DNA from 3 places in the Blautia stercoris genome. Region 3 is predicted to be linked to each of the others. Evidence: a T-box and tRNA genes for the amino acid it is inferred to sense, from the RefSeq annotation. Region 3 holds a T-box; the other regions hold tRNA genes.
The links. A T-box is a leader RNA that pairs with one kind of tRNA and senses whether it is charged. The one in region 3 lies ahead of leuS (leucine--tRNA ligase), so its partner is inferred to be a tRNA-Leu.

Region 1 (3,161 bases), 440 kb from region 3:
CCTGTTCCGGAAGCTTGACTCCAGCTCTGTCTGCAAGATATTTTACTGCCTCAATAAAGGTAAAATTTTCATATTCCATAATGAAATTAAACACATTTCCTCCGGCTCCGCATCCAAAGCAGTAATACATCTGTTTGGATGGGCTGACCGAAAAGGAAGGGGATTTTTCATTATGAAACGGACATAATCCAAAATAGGAACTTCCTTTTCTCTGAAGTCTGACATATCCTGAGATCACATCCACAATATCATTTTTCATACGGACTTCTTCAATCACATCATCCGAATAATACATAATTAATAAACGCTCCATCCTTTGGGAATAAAAATTTCCCTGAATTTTTCCATCGAGTACTGGTCTGTCATTCCTGAAATATAATCGCAGGCTACCCGCTCCTGCACTTCTCCTTCTTTCAGAAGCTTTCGATACTCTGCCGACATTTTTTCAGGATTTCTTACATAATATTTATACAGAGTCTCCACTAACTGCTCTGCTTTCTCCTCTTCTTCTTTTGCCACAGGACTTAGATAAACCTCTTCAAACATAAACTCTCGAAGTGCTTTCATTCCTGCTTCAATTTCCGGTGACAGCAGGACCTCATCCCTGCCTTTGCTGTTTTTTACAATATCATGAATCAACGTATTGAGCCGTTCCTTTGTCGTCTCTCCAAGAAGTTCCCTCAAATACTTTGGTACTGCCTCTTCGGTGATAACTCCGGCACGCTTGGCATCATCCATATCATGATGAATATAGGAAATCTTATCACTAATCCGAACGACCTGTCCTTCTAACGTATGCGGTGTTCCGCTTGTCCTGTGATTCATCATTCCATCTCTGACTTCAAAGGTAAGATTTAATCCCTTCCCACCTCGTTCCAGACGCTCTGCAATCCGCACACTTTGTTTATAATGCGCAAATCCAAGGGGACACACCTGGTCTAAGGCTCGCTCTCCCGCATGACCAAATGGAGTATGCCCCAAATCATGTCCGAGTGCAATGGCTTCCACTAAATCTTCATTTAAACGAAGTGCTTTCGCAATGGTTCTTGCAATCTGAGATACTTCAATTGTATGTGTCAGCCGATTCCGGTAATGATCCCCTTGCGGTGCTAAAAACACCTGAGTTTTATCTTTCAGTCTGCGAAATGCTTTAGAATGAATTATCCGGTCCCTGTCACGTTGATACATGGTCCGGATATCACATTCTTCCTCATAAGTTTCCCGTCCTCTGCTTTTTGCACTTTTTGCTGCATAAGGACTTAAAATTCTTTCCTCTTCCAGTTGCGCTTCTTCTCGTATTGTCACGATCTATCACCCTCTCTGTGGAAAAAAAGTTGTCTCATATTAATTATTACAGGCAAATCTGTAAAATCCTTTTGTTTTTCGATATTTTTTTCTTAATTCTCACTTTCTTCTTTTATCGAAAAACTGTCTTCCTGATTATACGAAAAAACGGAAAAGCTTTTATCTCTAATAGCTTTTCCGTTTCTGTTATGCGGGAGATGGGACTTGAACCCACACGACCTTTCGACCACTAGATCCTTAGTCTAGCCTGTCTGCCAATTCCAGCACTCCCGCTTCTCATTTATCGCCCTTATCAAGCGACAATCAGAAGTATATCAGTAATTTCGTGTTTTGTCAACATATTTTTGAAAAAAACTTTATTTTTTTCTGATAACATCATTTATTATCGTTTTTTGCAATAAATTCACGAATCAATGTATTTTTCATAAAAAGAAAGATGCACTTTTTCTTACATCACAATATTATTTATATAAAACGAAAAGCGGAAAACCTTTATCTCTAAAAGTTTTCCGCCTCTGTTATGCGGGAGATGGGACTTGAACCCACACGACCTTTCGACCACTAGATCCTTAGTCTAGCCTGTCTGCCAATTCCAGCACTCCCGCTTCTCATTTGCCGCCCTCATCAAGCGACAAACAGAAGTATATCACCAAAGTTTTATTTCGTCAATAACTTTTTTCGATTTTTTTGAATTTTTTTCTAATTTCTGCTTCTCCAGCTTTCAGCCTTGCTTTTAACTCACAAACCGACAGGAATTCTTGTTCATTTTCCTGACTCTCTTCTTGAATTTCTTTTCTGCATTCCAGAAATCTTGCATATTCATCTAAAATTCCCTGACCATGGAACACCAGATATGCACCGGCATCACTGCCAAGTGCCATCTTTACTCCATACTGAAGTCCTTTTTTGATATTCGTTTTTTCTTTTTCATAAATTTTATGCAGAAGCTCATCCGAAAACCGCCCGCATCCAAACATATTTGGAACAACTGTAACTGTCGGTACCCAGACCAGATCGGAATCAGCCAGACTCTTTATTGTCTGCTCCTCCATATAATTTCCATGTTCCACACTGTCTGCTCCGGCTTCTATGAGTGCCTCCACTGCTTTTGTACCGTTTGTATGGCACATCACTGCAAATCCCTCTTCGTGAGCAATATGAACCATCTCTTTGACTTCCTGTGTGCTTAAGGCTTCTCCGGTAATTCCTCCATCGGTATCAAAATCCATAATTCCGGTTGTCATGATTTTAATAAAATCTCCGCCCTGTGTTTTTACTTCCTTAACCAAAGCCGTATATTCTTTTAAGGTATCAAATCCTTTTCCGACAATTTTCCCATAATGACCATTTTTATGAATCGCAAAAATCGGTGTCCGATAATCAATTCCGTATTCCGGTGCCAACTCTTTTGCTCGTCTTGAAACGCCAAGAGCGTCACCTCCGTCTCTCACAAAATGAATTCCCTGTGTTTGATAACATGCAAAATGACTGCGGATTACCGATTCATCTACTCCGTTTTTATGACGTTCCACTGCCTTTTTATAATTTTTCCCATCCATAAAAATATGGGCATGACATTCGCCAAATTCAAACGGTACTTCCAGATTTTCTTCACTCATTTTCATCATCCTCTTTTGCCCAACCGTAAGAACAGGTCACTGCACGCTCCCAGCCTTTCATCTTCTTATCCCGCTCTTCTTTTTCTAAAACCGGTTCAAAGCTTTGTTCCACTTCCCAGTTTTTAATAATCTCTTCTCTGTTTTTCCAGTATCCGACTGCAAGTCCTGCAAGATAGGCAGCTCCCATTGCAGTTGTCTCAACACAGCTTGGACGTTTTACCGGAACCTGAACGATAT
Region 2 (3,161 bases), 820 kb from region 3:
GGCACTGCCACATTTTGGTCTAAGGTATCTGTATCTACCATATAACCATGGTTCTGAGAAGAAATATAAACTCTTCCGGTTTCCAAATCTTTTACCGGATGATTTCCTCCTCTGTGTCCGTATTTCATCTTCTTGGTATCTGCACCTGTTGCTAATGCCATTAACTGATGTCCAAGGCAGATTGCAAAAATCGGAACTTCTGAATCATAAAGTTTCTTTACTTCTTTTATAATGGAAACACATTCTTTCGGGTCTCCAGGTCCGTTTGAGAGCATAATTCCGTCCGGATTGCTCTTTAAGATTTCTTCCGCCGGTGTTGCTGCAGGATAAATTGTCACTTCGCATCCTCTCTCATTTAAGGATTTTGCAATGTTTTCTTTTGCACCAAAGTCAAGCAATGCAACTTTTGGACCATTTCCTTTTAAAACATGTTTTTCTTCGCAGGTAACCCGCTCAACTACTTTTCCTGTTGTATATTCTTTTAATTTCGGAATAATCTCATCCAGATTGTAGTTTTCATTCGTTGTAATCATACCATTCATGGTACCTTTTTCTCTTAAGATTTTTGTCAGTGCTCTTGTGTCGATTCCGGCAATTCCCGGAATATCATACTTCTTAAGAAAGTTTTGAACTGTATCTTCACAGCGGAAATTACTTGGAATTCGTGATAATTCTCTGACGATGTAACCATCTGGCCACGGTCTCAAAGACTCCTGGTCTTCGTGGCAGATGCCATAGTTACCAATTAACGGATATGTCATGCAGACAGCCTGTCCGGCATAAGAAGGGTCCGTAAGGACTTCAAGATAACCTGTCATAGATGTATTAAAGACTATCTCACTAATAATTTCTTTTTTCGACCCAATGCTGGTGCCGGTAAAGACGGTGCCGTCTTCCAGTATCAAAAATGCTTTCATTTTTTCACCTGTCTCCCTTTCCTATTTCTTGCTGTTAGTTTACGGGTTTCCTATTTTTCCCCAAATTGTAAAAAGTGTATCACAAGATATTTCATTTTTCAACCTTTTTTTCTATATTTTTTACAGTTTTAAAATTTTTTATCTTCTGCTCACTTTTTCCTGTTCCCTCAGACAATCAGCCACAAAGATAAGCTCCGTAAATATTCTGAGATTACTTTATATTATACCACATCTCTTTTTATCTTTTTCGATTATTTTTTTCAAAATAGTCTTGACTTTTTTTACATATTATTGTATAGTATTCCTTGTGCTTACAAAAGCGCAAACTTAATAACAGATGCAGGAGTGGCGGAATTGGCAGACGCGCAGGCTTCAGGTGCCTGTGGTAGCAATATCGTGTGGGTTCAAGTCCCATCTCCTGCATCCTTTTTTTATTCTTTTTTATTTTTACTTACGGATTGCAGGAATTTATTTTTATGAATTGCAGGAATTTTCCAAAAAAGTATTGACATTTTCAACATACTATTGTATAGTATTGCTTGTGTTCGCGAGAACATAACTTAATAACAGATGCAGGAGTGGCGGAATTGGCAGACGCGCAGGCTTCAGGTGCCTGTGGTAGCAATATCGTGTGGGTTCAAGTCCCATCTCCTGCATCCTTTTTTTATTCTTTTTTAGGATTTTTTGGAATTGCAGGATTATCGTTCCATTATCTTGGATTTCTTATATTTTTTATGGAGGACTTTTCTTATGAAACTGCCAGGTTATTATTCTTCAGGGCAGTTTGCCCGCATGGCAAATGTCTCTGTACGCACGATTCGATTCTATGATAAACAAAACATTTTAAAACCTTCTTATGTGACACCAGCCGGTGCACGTTTCTATACGGACTCTGATTTTGCCCGTCTCCAGCAGATTCTACTGTTAAAATATCTTGGATTTTCCCTCGACGATATTCGTGAAATGACCATCGACGATTCTGATTATCTCTTTCTGTTAAACTCCCTTAATCTTCAAAAGAAATTAATCCAGGACCAGATTGAACAGATGCAGCTTGTAGAAAGTGCAATCGAAGATACCGTCCGAGTGATTGAACAGGAACACCAAATTGACTGGAGCCAGATGCTTGACCTGATTCATTTAACAAATATGGAAAAAAGTCTCAAATCTCAATATCAGAATGCTTCCAATATTTCCAGCCGAATTCGTCTGCACAAGGAATATTCTACCAATTCAAAAGGCTGGTTTCCGTGGATTTTTGAACATTGCAATTTAAAGCCCAATGAGCGGGTACTTGAAATTGGCTGTGGAAATGGAGCATTATGGACGGAAAATCTGAATCATATCCCATCGAACCTCTCTATTTTATTATCGGATGTTTCGGACGGAATGTTACGAGATGCCAGAAGAAACCTGCCGTCCGGTGATAAGCGGTTTTCCTTTGCCTGTTTTGACTGTCATTCTTTTCCGTCTTCGCTTTCTGCCTTTGATTTAATTATCGCAAACCATGTCCTGTTTTACTGCAATGATTTACCAAAAGTTTTTAAGCAGATTCAAAGATCATTAAAAAAAGGCGGCCATTTTCTCTGCAGTACCTATGGAAAGCGCCACATGATTGAAATCAGTGAACTTGTTCAGGAATTTGACAGCCGGATTGTCTTATCTGCGGAAAAATTATATGAACAGTTCGGGCTTGAAAATGGAGAAGCACTTTTAAAGCCTTACTTTTCTGACGTTCAGTGTATCCGATATGAAGATTCGATTGAGCTTGACCGTGCCGAACCTTTAATTGAGTACATTCTTTCCTGTCATGGAAATCAAAACCAGATGTTATTGGAACGTTACCATGAGTTTCGCAGCTTTGTCGAGAAAAAAACCGCCCATGGATTTCACATTACAAAAGACGCCGGAATTTTTTTATGTACTTTTTAAAAAAACGCTTGAAGGTGACCTTACGTCATCTTTTATAATAGTATTATCAGAAACTACGAGACAAAAAAGTAACATTACACTACCTCTTTTAAGAAAGGAGATTTTCACATGAAGGGAATTATTTTAGCCGGTGGTTCCGGAACCCGCCTCTATCCTTTAACTATGGTAACTTCCAAACAGCTGTTGCCAATTTATGACAAACCGATGATTTACTATCCGATGTCCGTACTGATGAATGCCGGCATCCGTGATATCTTAATTATTTCTACTCCGCAGGATACTCCTCGTTTTAAGGAACTCTTAGGCGACGGA
Region 3 (3,161 bases):
GTATATGCGGTGGGTTCTCTGCTTTCTTCTCCAATTATCAATGCAAAGAAATATCAAAATCTTGTGACACCGGAGGAACGGGATTTTACAGAAGATATCCAGGAAATCAGTTTTAATCAGATTCCGCTTCTGGATAAAGATTCTGCAGTATTACTGGGAAATCGAAAAATGGGAAGTATGGTAGATATGGTTTCTCAGTTTGAAGTCAGTGATTTGTATTCTCAGATTAATTATCAGGGACAGCCGTATCGTGTCACACCACTGGTGTATGCAAATGCAATTAAATGGCTGACTAATCAAAAAGACGGAATTCCGGCTTATATTCGGATTGATATGGCAACACAGAATACGGAACTGGTAAAGCTGGAGGATGGAATTAAGTATTCAGAGTCAGAGCTGCTTAATCGGAATATTTACCGACATCTTCGTTTCCGCTATCCGACGTATATGTTTGACCAGTTGAGCTTTGAAATTAATGATGATGGAGTACCATATTGGATTTGTCCGGTAAAGAAATTTAATATTGGTTTATTTGGCGGACAGACTATTGGAAAAGTGGTGCTTTGTAATGCAATTACCGGTGAGACAGAAGAATATAAAATAAAAGACTGTCCGCAGTGGGTAGACCGTGCTTATCCGGCAGACTTATTGATTGACTTATATAACTATCATGGTACATTGAAGAATGGATTTTTTAATAGTGTGCTGGGGCAGAAAGGGTGTTTAAAGACAACCGATGGATATAACTATCTGGCACTTGAAGATGATGTATGGGTTTACACCGGAATTACATCAGTAAGTGGAGATCGTTCCAATGTTGGGTTTGTATTGATGAATCAGCGTACAATGGAAACCAGATATTATTCCTGTGCCGGAGCAGAGGAATATTCTGCTATGGAATCGGCAGAAGGACAGGTACAGAACTTAAAATATACCGCAGCTTTTCCATTGTTATTAAATATTTCAAACGAGCCGACTTATTTTATGGCACTCAAGGACGGAGCCGGTCTGGTGAAAAAATATGCGATGGTTAATATTCAGAAATATCAAAATGTTGCAATCGGTGATACCGTATCAGAGTGTGAGAAAGCTTATATCAAACTGCTTGCCTCTAATGGAATTACTTCAACAGATGAAAAAAGTACAGGAACAAATGAAATCAGTGGAAAAATCAAGAGAATTGGACAGGCGGTCATGGATGGAAATTCCCATTTTTATCTTGCATTGGAAGAAAACGATGAGGTTTATGATGTGCCAGTCGTGGATTATCCGGAAATTGTGACTTATGATGTGGGAGATGAGATTACTCTGGAATATAGTGAAGATTCACCGGCAAATGTAGTTCTTGGAATAAAATAAAGTGGTTTTTTGGATTCTTACTTGACAAATACAAGGGTTCTGGGTAGAATAACAATAGTTAAAGAGAGTAGAAAATACTCTGAAACATGAAAAAAACATTGAAGAGGAAGAGTACACATGGTTCTTTAATACAGAGAGCTGCCGGCAGGTGAAAGGCAGTGAGAAGAAATGTGGAACTGGCCTTGGAGTTCCTTTGCAGAACGGAAGAATTTCTTAGTAAGAAAAGGCGGGAGTTCCCGTTACAGAATCAATGAGTGCATCTGTAGATATAGAGATACAGATGAATTAGAGTGGTACCACGGAATGAATCTAAGACCCTTTCGTCTCTAAAAGTTTAGTGACAAAAGGGTCTTTTTTATTTCATGGTAAATAATGTATTCTCAGAGTCTTTTTAGAGTTAGTAAAGGACTTTGAAAGCGCATAATAACAATTAGGAGGAAACAACAATGGCAGTACCTTATAATCATAAGGCAATTGAACAGAAATGGAGAGAAAACTGGGAAGCAAAACCGGTAAACGTAGATGACGGTAAAAAACCGAAATATTATTGTCTGGATATGTTCCCATATCCGTCAGGAAATGGACTTCATGTAGGACATTGGAGAGGATATGTTATCTCTGATGTGTGGAGTCGTTATAAAATGATGCAGGGTTATTACCTGATTCATCCAATGGGCTGGGATGCATTCGGTCTTCCGGCTGAAAACTATGCAATCAAAATGGGAGTACATCCGGCAAAATCAACTGCACAGAACATTGCAAATATCAAGAGACAGATTAATGATATCGCAGCAATTTATGACTGGGATAGAGAAGTAAATACAACAGACCCGAATTTCTACAAATGGACTCAGTGGATTTTTGTAAAAATGTTTAAAGAAGGTCTTGCTTACGAAAAAGAATTCCCGATTAACTGGTGTCCGTCCTGTAAAACAGGTCTTGCAAATGAAGAAGTAGTAAACGGATGCTGTGAACGATGTGGAGCGACTGTAACAAAGAAAAATCTTCGTCAGTGGATGCTTCGTATCACAAAATATGCAGATCGTCTGTTATCCGATTTGGATAAATTAGACTGGCCGGAAAAAGTTAAGAAAATGCAGTCTGACTGGATTGGAAAATCCTATGGTGCAGAAGTTGACTTCAAGGTTGATGGAAGAGAAGATAACATTACGGTTTATACGACGAGACCGGATACCTTACATGGTGCAACCTTTATGGTATTAGCTCCGGAACATAAACTGGCTGCATCTCTTGCAACAGAAGAAACAAAAGAAGCAGTAGAAAAATATATTTATGATTCCTCTATGAAATCAAATGTTGACCGTCTGCAGGATAAAGAAAAAACAGGTGTATTTACAGGAAGTTATGCAATCAACCCATTAAATGGAAAGAAAGTTCCAATCTGGCTTTCTGATTATGTACTGGCTGATTATGGTACAGGTGCAATTATGTGTGTACCGGCTCATGATGACCGTGACTTTGAATTTGCAAAGAAATTCGATATCCCGATTATTCAGGTTATCGCAAAAGATGGAAAAGAAATTGAAAACATGACTGAGGCTTATACCGATGCAGTTGGAACAATGATTAATTCCGGTGAATGGAATGGCATGGAATCTTCTGTATTGAAAAAAGAAGCACCGGCTATGATTGAAAAAATGGGATTCGGAAGAAAAACAGTAAACTACAAACTGCGTGACTGGGTATTCTCCCGTCAGCGTTACTGGGGTGAACCAATTCCGATTATCCATTGTCCTCATTGCGGAAATGTACCGGTTCCGGAAGACCAGCTTCCATTAACT

Region 1: it has a tRNA-Leu gene. The T-box ahead of leuS (leucine--tRNA ligase) is inferred to sense a tRNA for this amino acid. The anticodon was not compared.
Region 2: it has a tRNA-Leu gene. The T-box ahead of leuS (leucine--tRNA ligase) is inferred to sense a tRNA for this amino acid. The anticodon was not compared.

What each region holds. Positions count from the first base shown of each region.
Region 1 is NZ_BAAHYF010000001.1:802,762-805,922, forward strand. Features, by position in the region: gene dnaG (DNA primase) at 1-295, opposite strand, end outside; gene ACYQ2D_RS03915 (deoxyguanosinetriphosphate triphosphohydrolase) at 298-1,305, opposite strand; tRNA gene ACYQ2D_RS03920 (tRNA-Leu) at 1,495-1,578, opposite strand; tRNA gene ACYQ2D_RS03925 (tRNA-Leu) at 1,827-1,910, opposite strand; gene ACYQ2D_RS03930 (amidohydrolase family protein) at 1,971-2,924, opposite strand; gene glpK (glycerol kinase GlpK) at 2,917-3,161, opposite strand, start outside.
Region 2 is NZ_BAAHYF010000001.1:1,183,030-1,186,190, forward strand. Features, by position in the region: gene ACYQ2D_RS05700 (carbamoyl phosphate synthase small subunit) at 1-917, opposite strand, end outside; tRNA gene ACYQ2D_RS05705 (tRNA-Leu) at 1,257-1,340, shown strand; tRNA gene ACYQ2D_RS05710 (tRNA-Leu) at 1,490-1,573, shown strand; gene ACYQ2D_RS05715 (MerR family transcriptional regulator) at 1,668-2,849, shown strand; gene rfbA (glucose-1-phosphate thymidylyltransferase RfbA) at 2,958-3,161, shown strand, end outside.
Region 3 is NZ_BAAHYF010000001.1:363,425-366,585, reverse strand. Features, by position in the region: gene ACYQ2D_RS01860 (CvpA family protein) at 1-1,359, shown strand, start outside; T-box leader at 1,449-1,690, shown strand; gene leuS (leucine--tRNA ligase) at 1,806-3,161, shown strand, end outside.